Regions from separate parts of the Solibacillus sp. FSL W7-1464 genome, predicted to be linked through region 3. Evidence: riboswitches for the same ligand, from Rfam matches in the RefSeq annotation. Region 3 holds a riboswitch; each other region holds the start of a gene.
The links. Region 3 has a riboswitch for cobalamin ahead of MKZ25_RS07595 (energy-coupling factor ABC transporter permease). Riboswitches for the same ligand answer to the same signal wherever they lie in the genome.
Positions count from the first base shown of each region.

Region 1: another riboswitch for cobalamin. It lies ahead of MKZ25_RS02770 (ABC transporter substrate-binding protein); the one in region 3 lies ahead of MKZ25_RS07595 (energy-coupling factor ABC transporter permease).
Region 2: another riboswitch for cobalamin. It lies ahead of MKZ25_RS05810 (hypothetical protein); the one in region 3 lies ahead of MKZ25_RS07595 (energy-coupling factor ABC transporter permease).

Region 1 is NZ_JBBORC010000001.1:552,356-557,318, forward strand. It holds gene MKZ25_RS02760 (amino acid ABC transporter permease) at 1-571, shown strand, start outside; gene MKZ25_RS02765 (amino acid ABC transporter ATP-binding protein) at 584-1,339, shown strand; cobalamin riboswitch at 1,439-1,629, shown strand; gene MKZ25_RS02770 (ABC transporter substrate-binding protein) at 1,771-2,718, shown strand; gene MKZ25_RS02775 (FecCD family ABC transporter permease) at 2,711-3,709, shown strand; gene MKZ25_RS02780 (adenosylcobinamide amidohydrolase) at 3,709-4,963, shown strand, end outside.
Region 2 is NZ_JBBORC010000001.1:1,228,381-1,233,343, reverse strand. It holds gene cobS (adenosylcobinamide-GDP ribazoletransferase) at 1-487, opposite strand, end outside; gene MKZ25_RS05820 (bifunctional adenosylcobinamide kinase/adenosylcobinamide-phosphate guanylyltransferase) at 500-1,042, opposite strand; gene MKZ25_RS05815 (ABC transporter substrate-binding protein) at 1,113-2,066, opposite strand; gene MKZ25_RS05810 (hypothetical protein) at 2,056-2,613, opposite strand; cobalamin riboswitch at 2,774-2,955, opposite strand; gene MKZ25_RS05805 (Fur family transcriptional regulator) at 3,019-3,429, opposite strand; gene MKZ25_RS05800 (metal ABC transporter permease) at 3,426-4,292, opposite strand; gene MKZ25_RS05795 (metal ABC transporter ATP-binding protein) at 4,308-4,963, opposite strand, start outside.
Region 3 is NZ_JBBORC010000001.1:1,590,617-1,595,579, reverse strand. It holds gene cobJ (precorrin-3B C(17)-methyltransferase) at 1-299, opposite strand, end outside; cobalamin riboswitch at 442-628, opposite strand; cobalamin riboswitch at 1,035-1,211, shown strand; gene MKZ25_RS07595 (energy-coupling factor ABC transporter permease) at 1,335-2,078, shown strand; gene MKZ25_RS07590 (energy-coupling factor ABC transporter substrate-binding protein) at 2,080-2,367, shown strand; gene cbiQ (cobalt ECF transporter T component CbiQ) at 2,354-3,133, shown strand; gene MKZ25_RS07580 (energy-coupling factor ABC transporter ATP-binding protein) at 3,144-3,983, shown strand; gene MKZ25_RS07575 (hypothetical protein) at 4,001-4,132, shown strand; gene MKZ25_RS07570 (hypothetical protein) at 4,431-4,562, opposite strand; partial or broken gene MKZ25_RS07565 (5-methyltetrahydropteroyltriglutamate--homocysteine S-methyltransferase) at 4,855-4,963, opposite strand, start outside.

The sequences.
Region 1 (4,963 bases), 1.0 Mb from region 3:
TGAAATACCGGTCGTCAACTTTTTTGCGAAAATTTACATTTCTTTTGTCCGAGGCACACCCATTATTATTCAAATTTTTGTTCTGTATGCAACAATACCCTTACTGTTAAGTGGCCTGTTTGAGAAATACAATATCGACTATCCAATCTATAATGTGAATCCGTTATGGTATGCATTTATTATTTTCTCATTCAATACGGCAGCAATTTTAATTGAAGTGTTTCGATCCGCCATACAAACAGTTCCGAAAGGTCAGCTGGAAGCAGCACAATCGGTTGGACTCACGTCAGCACAGGCATACCGACGTATTATTATTCCACAAGCTTTAGTTTCTGCGATGCCGAACCTATGTACAGCGACGATCAACTTGATTAAAGCTACTTCGCTCGGTTATGCAATATCGTTACAGGAAATCACGCTCAAGGCTAAAGTAGAGGCGAATTTTGGATACAACTATTTAGAGGCATATATTGATATTTTCATTGTCTATTTAATTATCTGTATGACGGTTGAGTATTTATTTAAATGGTCTGAAAAGCGTTTAAGTCGCTATAAAGCGGTGACAGTTTAAGGAGGAATCGCAATGCTTGAAATTAAAAATGTGCATAAAACATTTGGGGAACTCAAAATATTAAAAGGCGTCGACTTGACGATTGATAAAGGTGATGTCGTAGTCATTTTAGGTCCAAGTGGTTCAGGAAAAACGACATTGCTGCGCTGCATTAACTTTTTAGAACGTGCAGATGAAGGGACAGCAAGCTTCGACAATATTTCAGTCGATCTAAACAAAGCATCGAAAAAGGATATTTTAGAGATTCGTAAAAAAACAGCATTTGTCTTTCAAAACTATAATCTATTTAATAATAAAACCGCGCTTGAAAATGTAGCTGAAGGACTTATCATCGGTCGTGGTATGAAAAAAGATGAAGCATATACAATTTCCAAAAAGGCCCTTGATAAGGTGGGCTTAACAGAGAAATATGATTCTTATCCAAGCCAATTGTCTGGTGGCCAACAACAGCGTGTTGGGATTGCACGTGCTGTAGCCTTAAATCCGGATATTATTTTATTTGATGAGCCAACTTCAGCACTCGATCCTGAACTCGTAGGGGAAGTATTAGGCGTGATGAAAGACATCGCAAAAGAAGGGACGACAATGTTAGTCGTTACACATGAAATGTCATTCGCGCGTGATGTGGCCAACCGTGTCATTTTCATGGACGGCGGAAATGTTATTGAAGAAGGCTCACCACATGAAATTTTCGTGCAGCCAAAAGAAGACCGAACAAAGCAATTCCTGCGTCGTGTACTTCCAGATGACTATACGTACCATATATAAGGGTAACGAGCAATAAATTCATAGCTTACGTCGAATTATCTGACACTTTAATAAATTTGCACACATTCCGTTAATCTTCCGCTATAATAAAGACATTAATTTAATATGGACGATAAAGGTTCTTACTCTATTGATAGAGTAAGGAGTAAAAGGGAAATCGGTTCAAATCCGATGCGGTCCCGCCACTGTAACTGCTAGTTGAGAGCAATATGCCACTGAAAAAAATTCGGGAAGGCGCTCTTCAACGTTTATGCATAAGCCAGGAGACCTGCCTTTATAATGCCCTAAATTAAACCTACGAGGATAGGATGTGGCGGATAAATTCTTTTTGATGAATTTTATTTGCATACGTAAAGCTTCCTTCATTTATAGTAGGGGAGCTTTTTATTTTTGTAGAAAATTATACAACGAGATTTCAGGAGGTTTTTATTTTGAAAAAATGGCAACTGCTCTCTTCCGCAGCATTACTTACATTAACTCTAGCGGCATGTAATTCGGAAAAAGCAACAGATGAACAATCTGCAAAAGACAATAAAGAAGTATCTGACGCAGCACAATTTCCGGTAACTATAAAAGATGCATTGGACAAAGAAATTACGCTTGAAAAAGCACCGGAACGCATTATTACATTGGCTCCATCCAATACGGAAATTTTATTCGGACTAGGGTTAAACGATGAAATTATCGCTGTGAACGACAATGATACATATCCTGAAGAAGCATTATCTAAAGAATCAGTTGGCGGCATGGAGTTCAATTTAGAACAAATAATCGGTCTGCAACCTGATTTAGTCGTAGCGCATGAATCCGGAATGTACAGCTTCAATGAACAGGCAATTGCGCAGCTTGAATCAGTAGGCATTCCCGTATTCGTTGTAAAGGATGCGAAAACATTTGAAGAAACATACGAAACGATCAAACAAATCGGGCAACTGACAAATAAAGAACAAGAAGCCGAAAAAATGATTGCCTCGATCAAAGAGGGAATTGAAGAAATTGAAGTGAAAGTAGCCGACCTGGAAGAAAAGTCCGTGTTTATTGTTGTTGGAACAGATCCGGACCTTTATGCTGCAGGTGAAGAAACATTCATCAGTGAAATGCTGGACGTTCTAAATGCAGAAAATGCTGTTCCGGAACTAGGGTGGCCGATGTACAGCTCTGAGCAATTTGTAAACAGCAATCCGGATGTCATTTTAGTAACGTATGAAAACGACATGGCGGCAATCGAGAAAAACGATGCCTATGCCGAAATGGATGCAGTGAAAAATGGCAATGTGAAATTAGTCGATGGCGATACGACGAGCCGACAAGGTCCGCGTATTGTTGAAGGTATTGAATCAATAGGTGCGGCGATTTACCCAGAGGTATTTAATGAATAAAAAATATTCAATCTCCTATGTACTATCGATTGGATTGCTTTTAAGCAGCGTATGGATCGGCATTTCATTCGGGTCTGTTAATATCCCGTTTTCAACATTATGGGATAAAACGACTGATCCGGTTGCATACAGTATTTTGTGGAAAATCCGAATGCCACGTGTCATTTTAGCGGCACTAATCGGGGCATCTTTAGCAATAGCCGGAGCTGCATTTCAAGGGTTACTTAAAAACCCTTTGGCGGATCCGTATACATTAGGTATTTCATCTGGTGCCTCGGTCGGTGCGGTTATGACCATCTTTTTAGGGATTTCAATACCGGTACTCGGTGTCTTCACATTGCCCGTATTCAGTATGGCCGGTGCCGCATGTACGATGATTATTGTCCTGACATTTGCCCGACTAGTTGACCGTTCGATGAAAATGGAAACACTGATTTTGACGGGGATTATTTTCAGCTCGTTTTTAGGGTCCTGCATTTCCTTAATGGTCGCACTTACAGGTGAACAGCTAAGAGAAATTATCGGCTGGCTTTTAGGAAGTGTGTCGATGCGAGGCTGGCCATATGTTCAGATGGTACTGCCGTTTATGATGTTCGGTACAGCACTTATTTGGCTGACTCGCCGTGAGCTGAATGCGATGATTTATGGGGAAGAGCGTGCCCAGTATTTAGGGGTAAATGTTAAGCGCAGCAAATATATGATTTTGGCGGGCGGTTCCGTTTTAACAGGAGCGGCTGTTGCAGCATCCGGGACAATTGGATTTGTCGGATTAGTAGTGCCGCATATGATACGCCTGCTGATCGGAGCAGACCATCGACATTTATTGACATTGTCGTTTTTGAACGGTGCAAGCCTGCTCGTCATTTGTGACTTAGTATCGCGTACAATTATCGCGCCTATTGAACTGCCGATCGGTGTTATTACTTCCTTTATTGGCGCGCCTGTCTTTGCCTATATTTTCTTCAAGCAACGTAGAAAGGTTGTTGCATAATGTTAATAGTAAATAATTTATCAGGTGGTTACGGCGGGAAAAAGATTATAAAAAATGTGACGTTTCACGTGGAAAAAGGAAGAATTCTCGGGATTCTTGGTCCGAACGGCAGCGGCAAATCGACATTGCTGAAAATGATCAGTGGTGTGCTGAAGCCAGAAACAGGTGAAATTTTCATCGAAGAGAAACCGCTTAAAAGCTATGACAATAAGCAATTGGCAAAAAAGATGGCGGTTCTGCCTCAATTAAATGCAAGTGCGTTTACGAATAGTGTATATGATGCAGTTTCGTTAGGACGTTACCCCCATCAAAGCGGCTTTTTTTCGTCCTGGACCGAAGAAGATGAAGCGACGGTTCAGCGGGCGATGGAAAGTACAGGGGTTTCTCAATATAAACATCAGTACTTGGAGTTTTTATCGGGTGGCGAGCAGCAGCGGGTTTTTATCGCCCAGGCACTTGCACAAAATTCGGAATTGCTTCTATTGGATGAACCGACAAACCATTTGGATATCGCCCATCAAAAGCAGATTCTGGATATGATACGGATGCAAGTTGAGGTGCATGGGCTGACGGTTGTGTCGATTTTCCATGATATCAACTTGGCATCACTTTATTGTGATGAACTCCTTCTGTTGGAAAATGGTGAAGTGAGAGCATTCGGGGAGCCGCATGAAGTCGTATTAGAAGAACAGATTGCTGATGTGTATCAGGCTAGGATTGCGACATATCCTCACCCGGAGCTGCCAAAACCGCAAATTACGATGCTGCCGACGAATGAAATGGAACGAAAAGCTGCAACAATCCAGATGGATCAGTTTCAAATAACAGAAGACTATATTGAATATCGGGCACAGGCACCGCTGAAAGTGATTTCTTCGGCTGTGCATAATGCGGGCATAGGCTGGTATGACACATTGCTCAATCGTTCCATTGCTCCTGAATACGATATTTATAATGTGAAAGAAGAAACGGAGCAATTTTTAAAAGAGCGTCAATTTTCTCCAACGAATACAGTCGTAATGCTGACAGCTGTGGATACAAGCTGTGCAGTCATTCGTCATTTCTCGAAAAATAATGTAGAAATCCTTGTCATGGTAACAGCAGGGGTAGGAAACAGTGTCGACGTTACGAAAACGTATTTGCGGGAAGATGAGCCACATGTCGGTACGATTAATACATGGGTAATCATTCATGGTAAGCTGACAAATGAAGCATTTATTCAGGCAATGATTACAGCAACAGAAGCAAAAACGA
Region 2 (4,963 bases), 360 kb from region 3:
TTATAAAATAGAGCAGCATCCCCATTCTCGCGATAAACGGAATAAAGATTAAAAACGGCACAATCTCAAATTGCCCCTGCAACAGCATTTCATAAATAATACCGATTTTTAATACGAGTAAGCAAAAAACACTAATAACTCCAAAAGCGCCTGTACGCGGATCATCCAATATTTCCAGCCGTTTCTCTTTTTCTCCATAGGAAAAGAACGCATCGCTCATATCGATCCATCCGTCTAAATGCAGTCCCCCTGTCAGGACGATTAACCCGATAACAATCAAAATCGCCAATAACAAGTCCGAAATCTCACTATAGCGAGATAGTATAAATACGCCACTACTAATTATTGATCCAATCAGCAATCCAACAATCGGCAAAAAACCATACATCCATGTAACCGACTTGCCATTCATATCCAACTGTTTTTTAATCGGCACTGCCGAAAAAAATTGCCACGCTAATAAAAAACCGCTACAACTATTTTTCAACTTGTTTCCTCCTTACTTCCACCGCTGTACAAGCTGAAATTGTACTTCATATGCTTCATCACTTTTTTGGACAATCCATTGATGAAGCTCACCCAACAATTTACGATATAAATTTACTTCCCCATATTGTGATGGGAGTTCATCCAGCACTTCATTTGATACAACTATAATTGTAGCACCCTGCTTACGCCAAGTTAGCAATTGCTTTTGCAGCGATCCGATACAATTATCAATATATTCGCTATTTTCATTCCTTTGTTCATATGTATAAAGTACATTCGAAAGCCATGTTGTCACACATTCAAAAAGCACAACTGTATCATTATTTAATTCTTGAATAGCTGGTGGAACTTCGACTTGCATTTCCACTGTGTTCCAGTTGATGTTCTGACTATCACGGTCCAGCTGATGGCGGATAATCCGTTTTTTCATTTCCTCATCAAAGGATACGCCTGTCGCAACATAGTAGAGCGTCTTCTCTTCACCTAACTGCCTTGCGTATTTTTCTGCAAAAGCACTTTTCCCGCTTCGTACACCACCCGTTATAAAGATCAATCGGCTACCTCCTCGTCCTTATATGTAAAAAGAACATGCCGAAACTAAGGCATGTCCTTCTATTCTATACTTATTTAAACAGTTCCGGGTATACTGATTGTGCCATAATTTCTACCGCTTCACCAATACGCGGTCCAGGTCGGGACATAATATCCCCATCCACTAAATAAACTGCCTTGTCTGTGACTGCCTGTATTTTCTCCCAGCCTGTACGTCCTAAAATTTCTTCGACCGCATTTTCCATATATGTTGCAGGTGTAATGATAATTTCAGGGTTACGTGTAATGATATCTTCTTCCGTTACACTGATCCAGCTCTTCTGATCCGCAAAAATATTTTCAACATTTGCGTGATCCATTATTTCCTGCTGGAACGTACTGCTGCCGGTAGTCCAAAGATTCGGAGCTGGTGACACTTCATAATAGGCTTTTTTCTTCGTATCAAGTGTTGCTGTTTTTTCCTGTACTGTTTCGATTTGCGCTTTAATGTCCGCTACAACTTTTTCACCTTTATCGTCCACACCCATTACTTCCGACAGCTGGATAATATCCGAATAAACATCATCAAATGTCGCCGCCGAAGCAATTACAAATACTTTAAGACCCGCATCTTCCAATTGGGCAATTTGTGCTTCCTCCCCAATTGTATAAGCTATAACGACATCCGGATCTAATTCCAGAATTCGCTCTGCATTGATGACAGTAGAAGTCGACACACGCTCGATTTTTTGTGCGGCTTCCGGATATGTATCATATTCTGTTGCCCCGACAATTTGTTCACCGACACCCAGCTCAAACAAAATTTCTGTATTGCTCGGCTGTAGGGAAATAATCGTTTCCGGTACTTCATCGAATGTTACTTCCACACCACGGTCATCTACAACTGTATAGGGTGCTCCTTCATTTTTCGATGCAGTCTGTGTTTCTTTTTCCGCATTGCCATCTGTTTTTTCCTCATCTGATCCACATGCTGCCAGTAATAATGTTGCCGCGAAAGCAACGACCCATTTGTTATTAAATTTCATTTGTTGTAACTCCTTTTTTCTTTTTCGTTGGATAGGATTTTGAGATAAATGGAATTTCCTCTTGTTGATGCTGCTGATTCATATAGACCGCCATGACAAAAAACACATTGGCAAGCAGCCCGAGAAAATCGAACAGAATTTCATCCACTTCTCTTTCTTCACTTACTTTATGTAATGCTCTGTAAGACTTTTTTGCCTCACTGCGGCAAATATGCAGTCTTGCTGCACTTTCGATTCCTTGTGGCAGAACAAACTGCTGAATCGTTTCTCCGACTTCACCTACATAAAAATCGTATCGATCGCTTAGCCATTGTAAATCCTCAGATGTAATGGCCAATTTGCCACGGACAGAACCATTGGCATGATAGGCTAACGGTTGTATCCTCCTTAAGTCTTCCAAGACGACTTGACCGGATGCATCATCGACTAATGTTGGAAAGACTGTACCGATGCGGGTTGTTAAAGAGTCGGTTCGAATTTCATAATCGACGCAGCTTGATTTTTCCCGCATAAACGGATAGCAGGAATAACGGATATCCTTTTTCATAAAATTCTCCTCACTTCAAGTAGTGCCCCGCCGAAATTACCGAGTGTACGAAAAAAAAGCCACCCAAGAAAATGGATGGCTTCAATAATCAAAAAAGAGTGTAAAACGATGCTCATTCGATCAGTGACTGCCGTACATTCTCTTTAATTCCGAAGAGGGATGTTACGATAAGAAAAAGATTGGTCTCCTGGCTCTGCGTTTCACTTTACTCATAAGTACCTTCCCGCTAGTTTAGCAGTGGTATCACACTTATTTTCATCAACGCTTACAGTTACGGATATAGCTTCGGATTTACACCGAATTCCCATTTATGCATCATGCATCTTTTTCCTGCAAATTTATTCAATTTGTCTTTATCACTTTAGCATAATAATATTATTATGCAAATAAAATATTTTCAGTTTACTATAAACATTCCGGACATTTGCCGTAAATCTCAAATTTATGCGCCTCAACAGCATAACCCGGCAGCTTTTCACCGAGCATTTCCATCGGGCAAACAGACAGTTCCTTTACATTCCCGCAATCACTGCAAATAAAGTGGTGGTGATGGTGATCCGACTCACAGTGCATACGGAAATTTCGCTCACCGTTTAATTCTGTTTCTTCTAAAATATCAAGCTCCACGAAAGTTGCCAAGTTACGGTAAATTGTATCGAAACTCATCCCGGGGAAATCCTTTTTCAATACTGATAACAAGTCACGGGCAGTCAAATACTTTTCTGTAGCTGCAAACATATCCAAAATCAACTCTCGTTTATCCGTTTTTTTATAGCCATTTTCCTTTAATATTTCCCACGCGCGCGTTGCATTCACAGTAGTTCTTCCCCTTCCGATTTAATTGTGAATTTCAAAACAAGTTTTTTAATTAAAATTACGAACAGCAAGATCAAAATGGAGGTAACAACAATTGTTCCACCAGGTGCCAAGTTCAGGTAAAATGCAGAAATGAGTCCGATTACTACGGCCAGCTCTCCAAATACAATCGCTAAAATAATTGCTTCTTTAAAGCCGCGAGCCAGTCGCATCGCTGCAGCTACCGGTAATGTCATTAAGCTTGAAACAAGCAGAATTCCGACAATACGCATACTTGCTGCGATAACGAGAGCGACAACAATCATAAACAATAAGTGAATCCACTTCGCAGGTAAACCGCTCGCTTTCGCATATTCCTCATCGAACGACAAGACGAAAAGCTCTTTAAAAAACAGGACTAAAAATAATACGACAACGACTGCAATTGCCAGTACAACATATAAATCCTGGCGCGATACAGCAGATACAGAACCGAATAAATAGCTCATTAAATCGGTATTAAATCCGCTTGCAAGTGAAATTAAAATGGCACTCACACCGATTCCGCCCGACATAATAATCGGTATCGCAAGTTCTTCATAATGTTTATATAGTCGGCGTAATCGTTCAATTAAAATCGAACCACTTACAGATGCGATAATCCCTAAATAAATCGGATTCAGCAATGCCAACGCTGCAAACGATTGGCTCAAGTACAGGCTCCCGGCAATCCCCGCCAGTGTAACATGCGACAGTGCATCCGCAATGAGCGATAAACGTCTTACTACGATAAATACACCTAATAGTGGTGCGATGACTCCAATAACAAGCCCTGAGAAAAAGGCATTTTGTAAAAATTCATAGTTTAATATAGCTTCTATCATAACGGCCTGCTCCTCTTAATGAATCTTTCGAACAGAGTGGCCGTTCCAGCTAGCAATCTGTTCTTCCGAAATCGTATCAAAATCATTTTTGTATCCATGGAAATGGATCGACTGATTTAAGCATGCGACATGACTGACCCGATCCGAAACCGTGTCCACATCGTGTGTAACTAAAATCATTGTCATATTGTGATGCTTATTCAAATGTGCGAGCATATCATAGAATGCCTGCACATTTTCGCGGTCAATGCCGACTGTTGGTTCATCCAAAATAAGGAGCTTCGGATCGGACACTAATGCACGAGCGATGAACACACGTTGCTGCTGCCCGCCGGAAAGCTGTCCAATATTCCGTTTCAGAAATTTCTCCATGCCGACATCTTTTAAAGCACCTTTTACTAAAAAGTCCGCATCTTTTGGATAGCGTTTAAAAAGTCCGACCTTTTGCGATAGACCGCTTTTCACGACTTCTTCGACCGTTGCAGGAAACCCCGAGTTAAAGGCATTGGATTTTTGCGAGACATAGCCAATCCATTCGCGGTGTTTAAAATGGCTTGCCTGTTCGCCAAATAATTTAATTTCCCCTGACATGGGCTTCAACAGTCCTAAAATCAATTTCAAAAGTGTCGATTTACCGGAACCGTTTTGTCCGATCAACGCCAAAAAGTCGC
Region 3 (4,963 bases):
TCGATTAATACTTCATATACGAGCCCCGCCATCCCGTAAACACCCGCATCCCCACTGGAAATAACGGCAACAATATGGCCGGCTTCAGCTTGTTTTACAGCTTCTTGTGCACGTGAAACTTCTTCCGTCATTCCCGTACTGACAATGGTTTTCGCTGTCACTAAATGCTCAATCAGTTCTACATACGTTTTGTAGCCCATAATGTGATCACTTTGCTGTAGCGCATCGACTGCACGTTTTGTTATATGTTCCCGATCTCCAGGACCGAAGCCTACAACAAAGATTTTTCCCTTTTGCATGTAAACACCCTCCGTATAAGAAATAAAAAATGCCCGTACCTCTTGTCAGAAAGAGGTACGGGCATGTGAAATTAATACTAAAAAAGTATAAAAAAACACAAAAACAATTACTTGTTTCGCCTATACTTCTCCCTCCGAAAAGTAAGTATCGTTTAAATAAGCAGGTTTCCTGGCTTAAGCTTCCTTTTACTTTCACTTCTTCCCATCATTACGACAGTGATTTATTGTGATTTCATCAGCTATTACAGTAGCGGGGGCTGCATTAGTCTTTCACTAATTTCCCTTTTACCTTACAAAATTCTGTAAGCACTTATTCAAATTGCAAATTATTAAATTATTATAAAAATAAAAATAACATAGTCTACTAAAAAATGATAGGGTAATTATTATCTCAATAAGCTTATTTAGCATAAGTGAAGTGTTTATTATTCGTTTATTAGGTGTTTTGTACATAAATTTACTATCTAACTAATCAAAAGTTGTTTAATTTCAATTATTTACTTTATTATTTTCTTGTCTCTTACCATTAAGCTTTTTATCAATAACCACTGCCAATACATTGATACTTGAACCTTCTACAATTACTTTTTAAAAGAAAATTGATATTCAAGAGAATTCTATACACAAACGAGGATAAATAAAATTTTCATTATCCAATTCAACACAGAATAGTTAAAGTATTTAAAAATATTTAGTGACAAGTAAAAATACAAGTGATATTATTTCTCACATGGTGAAAATTGAATAATTTTTGGTGCTTTTTAAGCTTAATAGGGAAACCGGTGCAAATCCGGTACTGTCCCGCAACTGTAACTCGGAGTATTACATAACACGTCACTGCATTTTATGTGGGAAGGCATGTCAATTACGTTGAAGAGAAGTCAGGATACCTGCCAAAAATGACTGATTCAGACCTACGAGGATAGGTGCGTGAAAATAAGCAGTTAATGCTTATTTTTTGTTATGCACTTTTACTCTAAAAAGTGTATTTTTTTATGCACTTTTTTCATCAAAATTGAAAAAAGGAGTAAAAACATGAAACAATTATTACCAAAACTTGCTTACTTCGGTATCGTTCTGTTATTTATGCCAAAGCAAGCATATGCCATGCACATTATGGAGGGATTTTTACCAATCGGATGGGCTATTTTCTGGTTTGCACTATGCTTACCATTCTTGGTGAAGGGACTACAAGTAATTCGTTTGGTTGTTAAGGAAAATCCGGAAAGCAAACTACTACTCGCCCTATCAGGTGCTTTTACATTCGTACTGTCTGCTTTAAAAATCCCATCGGTTACAGGTAGCTGTTCTCATCCTACTGGTGTTGGATTAGGCTCGATTTTATTCGGACCATTTGTGATGAGCGTCTTAGGATCCATCGTCCTATTATTCCAATCCATTCTTCTTGCCCATGGAGGACTTACAACATTAGGTGCGAATATTTTCTCAATGGCGATTGTCGGTCCTTTTATAGCTGTTGGTGTTTTCAAACTATCGACAAAATGGGGATTATCATTTAGTGTAGCTGTATTTTTAGCGGCAATGCTTGGTGATTTAGGTACATATGTAATGACATCTGTTCAGTTGGCATTAGCTTTCCCTTCTGAAGTAGGCGGTATTTTAGGGTCATTCCAGAAATTTGCGAGCATCTTTGCATTAACACAAATTCCACTTGCAATTAGTGAGGGGTTATTAACGGTTATGATTATGAACTTCTTACAAAAGTATAATATGAGAGAATTAGTTCAACTACGTATATTAAAGGCAAAGGAGAGCTAATATGTTTAAGAAAAATTTACTATTACTTCTAGGCGTGATTGTTTTAGCGCTATTACCGATACTATTTTTACAGGATGCGGAATTTGGCGGTGCCGATGGTGAGGCAGAAGAAGCCATCACTGAAATCGCAGCAGATTATGAACCTTGGTTTAGTGCTCTATGGGAGCCACCAAGCGGAGAAATCGAAAGTCTTTTATTTGTTCTACAAGGCGTGATTGGTGCATTAATTATCGGTTACTTCATTGGCTACATGCGTGGGAAACATACAAAAGACCATGCTAAACATTGATTTTATTGCCAGCCATAATGCATTACTAAAGATTTCAGCAAGCCAAAAAATGACGTTCAGCTTAATTACTTTATTGTTTGTCACATTATTACGAAATAACAGTTTTTCCGTTTGGACACTGCTCTTCATGAGCGGTGCCATTATATTTTACGCAAAAGTCCCATTGAAAACATATATTACATTATTACTTGCACCAATCGGTTTTGTTTTAGCAGGAGTGTTTGCTATTGTTTTATCCATCACATTTACACAGCCGATTCCAGCATCAGCACTATGGCATAGTTCAGTTTTTACGATGCAGTTCTTTATTTTACCGAGCGACATACTTCGAGCAATAACTATCTTTTGTACAGCGGTTAGTGCAACAAGCTGCTTATATTTCTTAATTTTAACTACACCAATGTTTGAAATCAGCCCGGTCCTTGCACGATTAAAAGTGCCTACAATTGTGATTGAATTAATCGAGTTGATGTATCGCTTTATTTTTTTATTTTTACGGACTGTTATGCAGCTTTATACGGCACAGCATGCTCGTTTAGGTTATCGTTCATATAAAAAAAGTTTTCAATCATTAAGCCTACTGATTAGTGCACTATTTCGGACAATTTTTTTCCGCTATCAAGCCATGTCAGATGCAATGGCTGCACGGAATATTGAGCAATTCATTCTCCCCCAGCATTTCACAACTATAAAAACGTGGGACATGAAATTCACATGCATGGCACTGATTTTTACTATGATAAGTATCGCCATACTTGTAATATAAGGAGTTTTTTATGACAGAAAGCTATTTTACTTTTAATCATGTATCTTTTCGATACAGTGATGGTACCGAGGCATTAAAAGACATTTCTTTATCGATTCCAAAGGGCAAAAAGGTCGCGATTCTAGGTGAAAACGGCTCGGGTAAATCAACTTTTTTTAAATTACTTATTGGACTTGAAAAGCCAACTAGTGGTGAGATTTACTTTTTAAGTGAGCCTTTAAATTATAGAAAAAAACAATTAATCCACCTGCGTGAGCAAGTTGGTTTTATTTTTCAAGAAGCAGAGAATCAATTATTTGCTTCTACTGTAAAACAGGATATTTTATATGGTCCCATTAATTTAAAATGGCCACATGAAAAGATTGAGCGTCATGTGGCAAACGCGATTCAATTAACGGAATTATATGATTTAACTGAACGCCCGATTCACTTCTTGAGCGGTGGACAAAAAAAACGTGTGACGATTGCAGGTGTGTATGCAATGGACCCTAAAATTTATATTTTAGACGAGCCAACGAGTAGTTTAGATTTCTATTTTTCTAATCAACTCACGACATATCTAAATGAACTTCAAAATGAAGAACGCACGTTTTTGTATTCCACACACCAAGTCAATTTAATTTATGAATGGGCGGAATACTTTATCGTTTTTCATAAAGGACAGATATTATATTCGGGGCAACGAGATGCACTATTTTCAGATGACAAACTGTTGGAGACTGCCCATATTGAAAAGCCTTGGCTTGTTCAATGCTATGAAAATATGATGGGGGAAGGTCTTATTCAAGTTCAGAAAACACTCCCCCGCTCTATGAAAGATTTGTTGAGCCTCTTAAAAAATAATTCTTAATATTGAGGAGAATTTCGATGAAAAATGAATTACAGCAATCTTTAGAACCCCAGGATAACATGCTTCTACTAGAGGATAATTTCGATGATGATCCAGAAACTTGCTTTATACAATTTATAACAAATATTGAAAATGATAATTTAAAATAGATTTAGAATTGAGTTCCCTATTTTGTATTCAATTAATTAAAATGACGAAATTGTAATTAAGATAAAACAAGCTGACGTCGGTGACTCCTAAATTCCATTCAATAATAATCTTAAATGTTAATAACCTGTGAATACTTACTTTGCTATTAGAATAAATGTACTTATTGATTCCAATTTCCACATAATAATTTATTCAGCCCCATTGCAAAATAAGGTGGAATTTTATAAAATATCTCTTTCCTATTCTGCACTAAAAAAGTGTTTAGAAATAATTATTCTAAACACTAAGTACCATAATCTAATTATGTGAATTTTGACTTTCTAATGCAGAGCTATCATAAGCAATTAAGGTTATATTAAATTTTTCCTCTAGCTGTTTTATTTCTTTGAGCTGCTCATCATTTAGTTCAGCGAATTTTGTTTCACCCAAAATAATCACATCCTTTTCACTAATACTAATTTAAGTGTAGGAAATTATTTATTATTTATACTTTGATATTTCGAATGGAACTGACGGTATTAACACTATTATCCACATTATCCAAATTCCGATATTCTATCAGGGAATACACTCGCTTATTGGTTGGGATAGGCATGATTTAATATCGGCATTATCAAAACAATTCACTTTATGTAAATGACTAATAGTCTTGCCCTCTATTCACAGCTTTAATTTTTAAAAAAGAGCAAAGCAACAATTGCTGCTTTGCGCTTTGTTATTATTAGATAGAAACAACTTCTTTTCTAAGCTCTAGTGCCGCTGCCACCATGTTCTTGAGAGACGTAACTGTTTCTGTTTCCTGACGTGTTTTCAACCCACAATCAGGATTA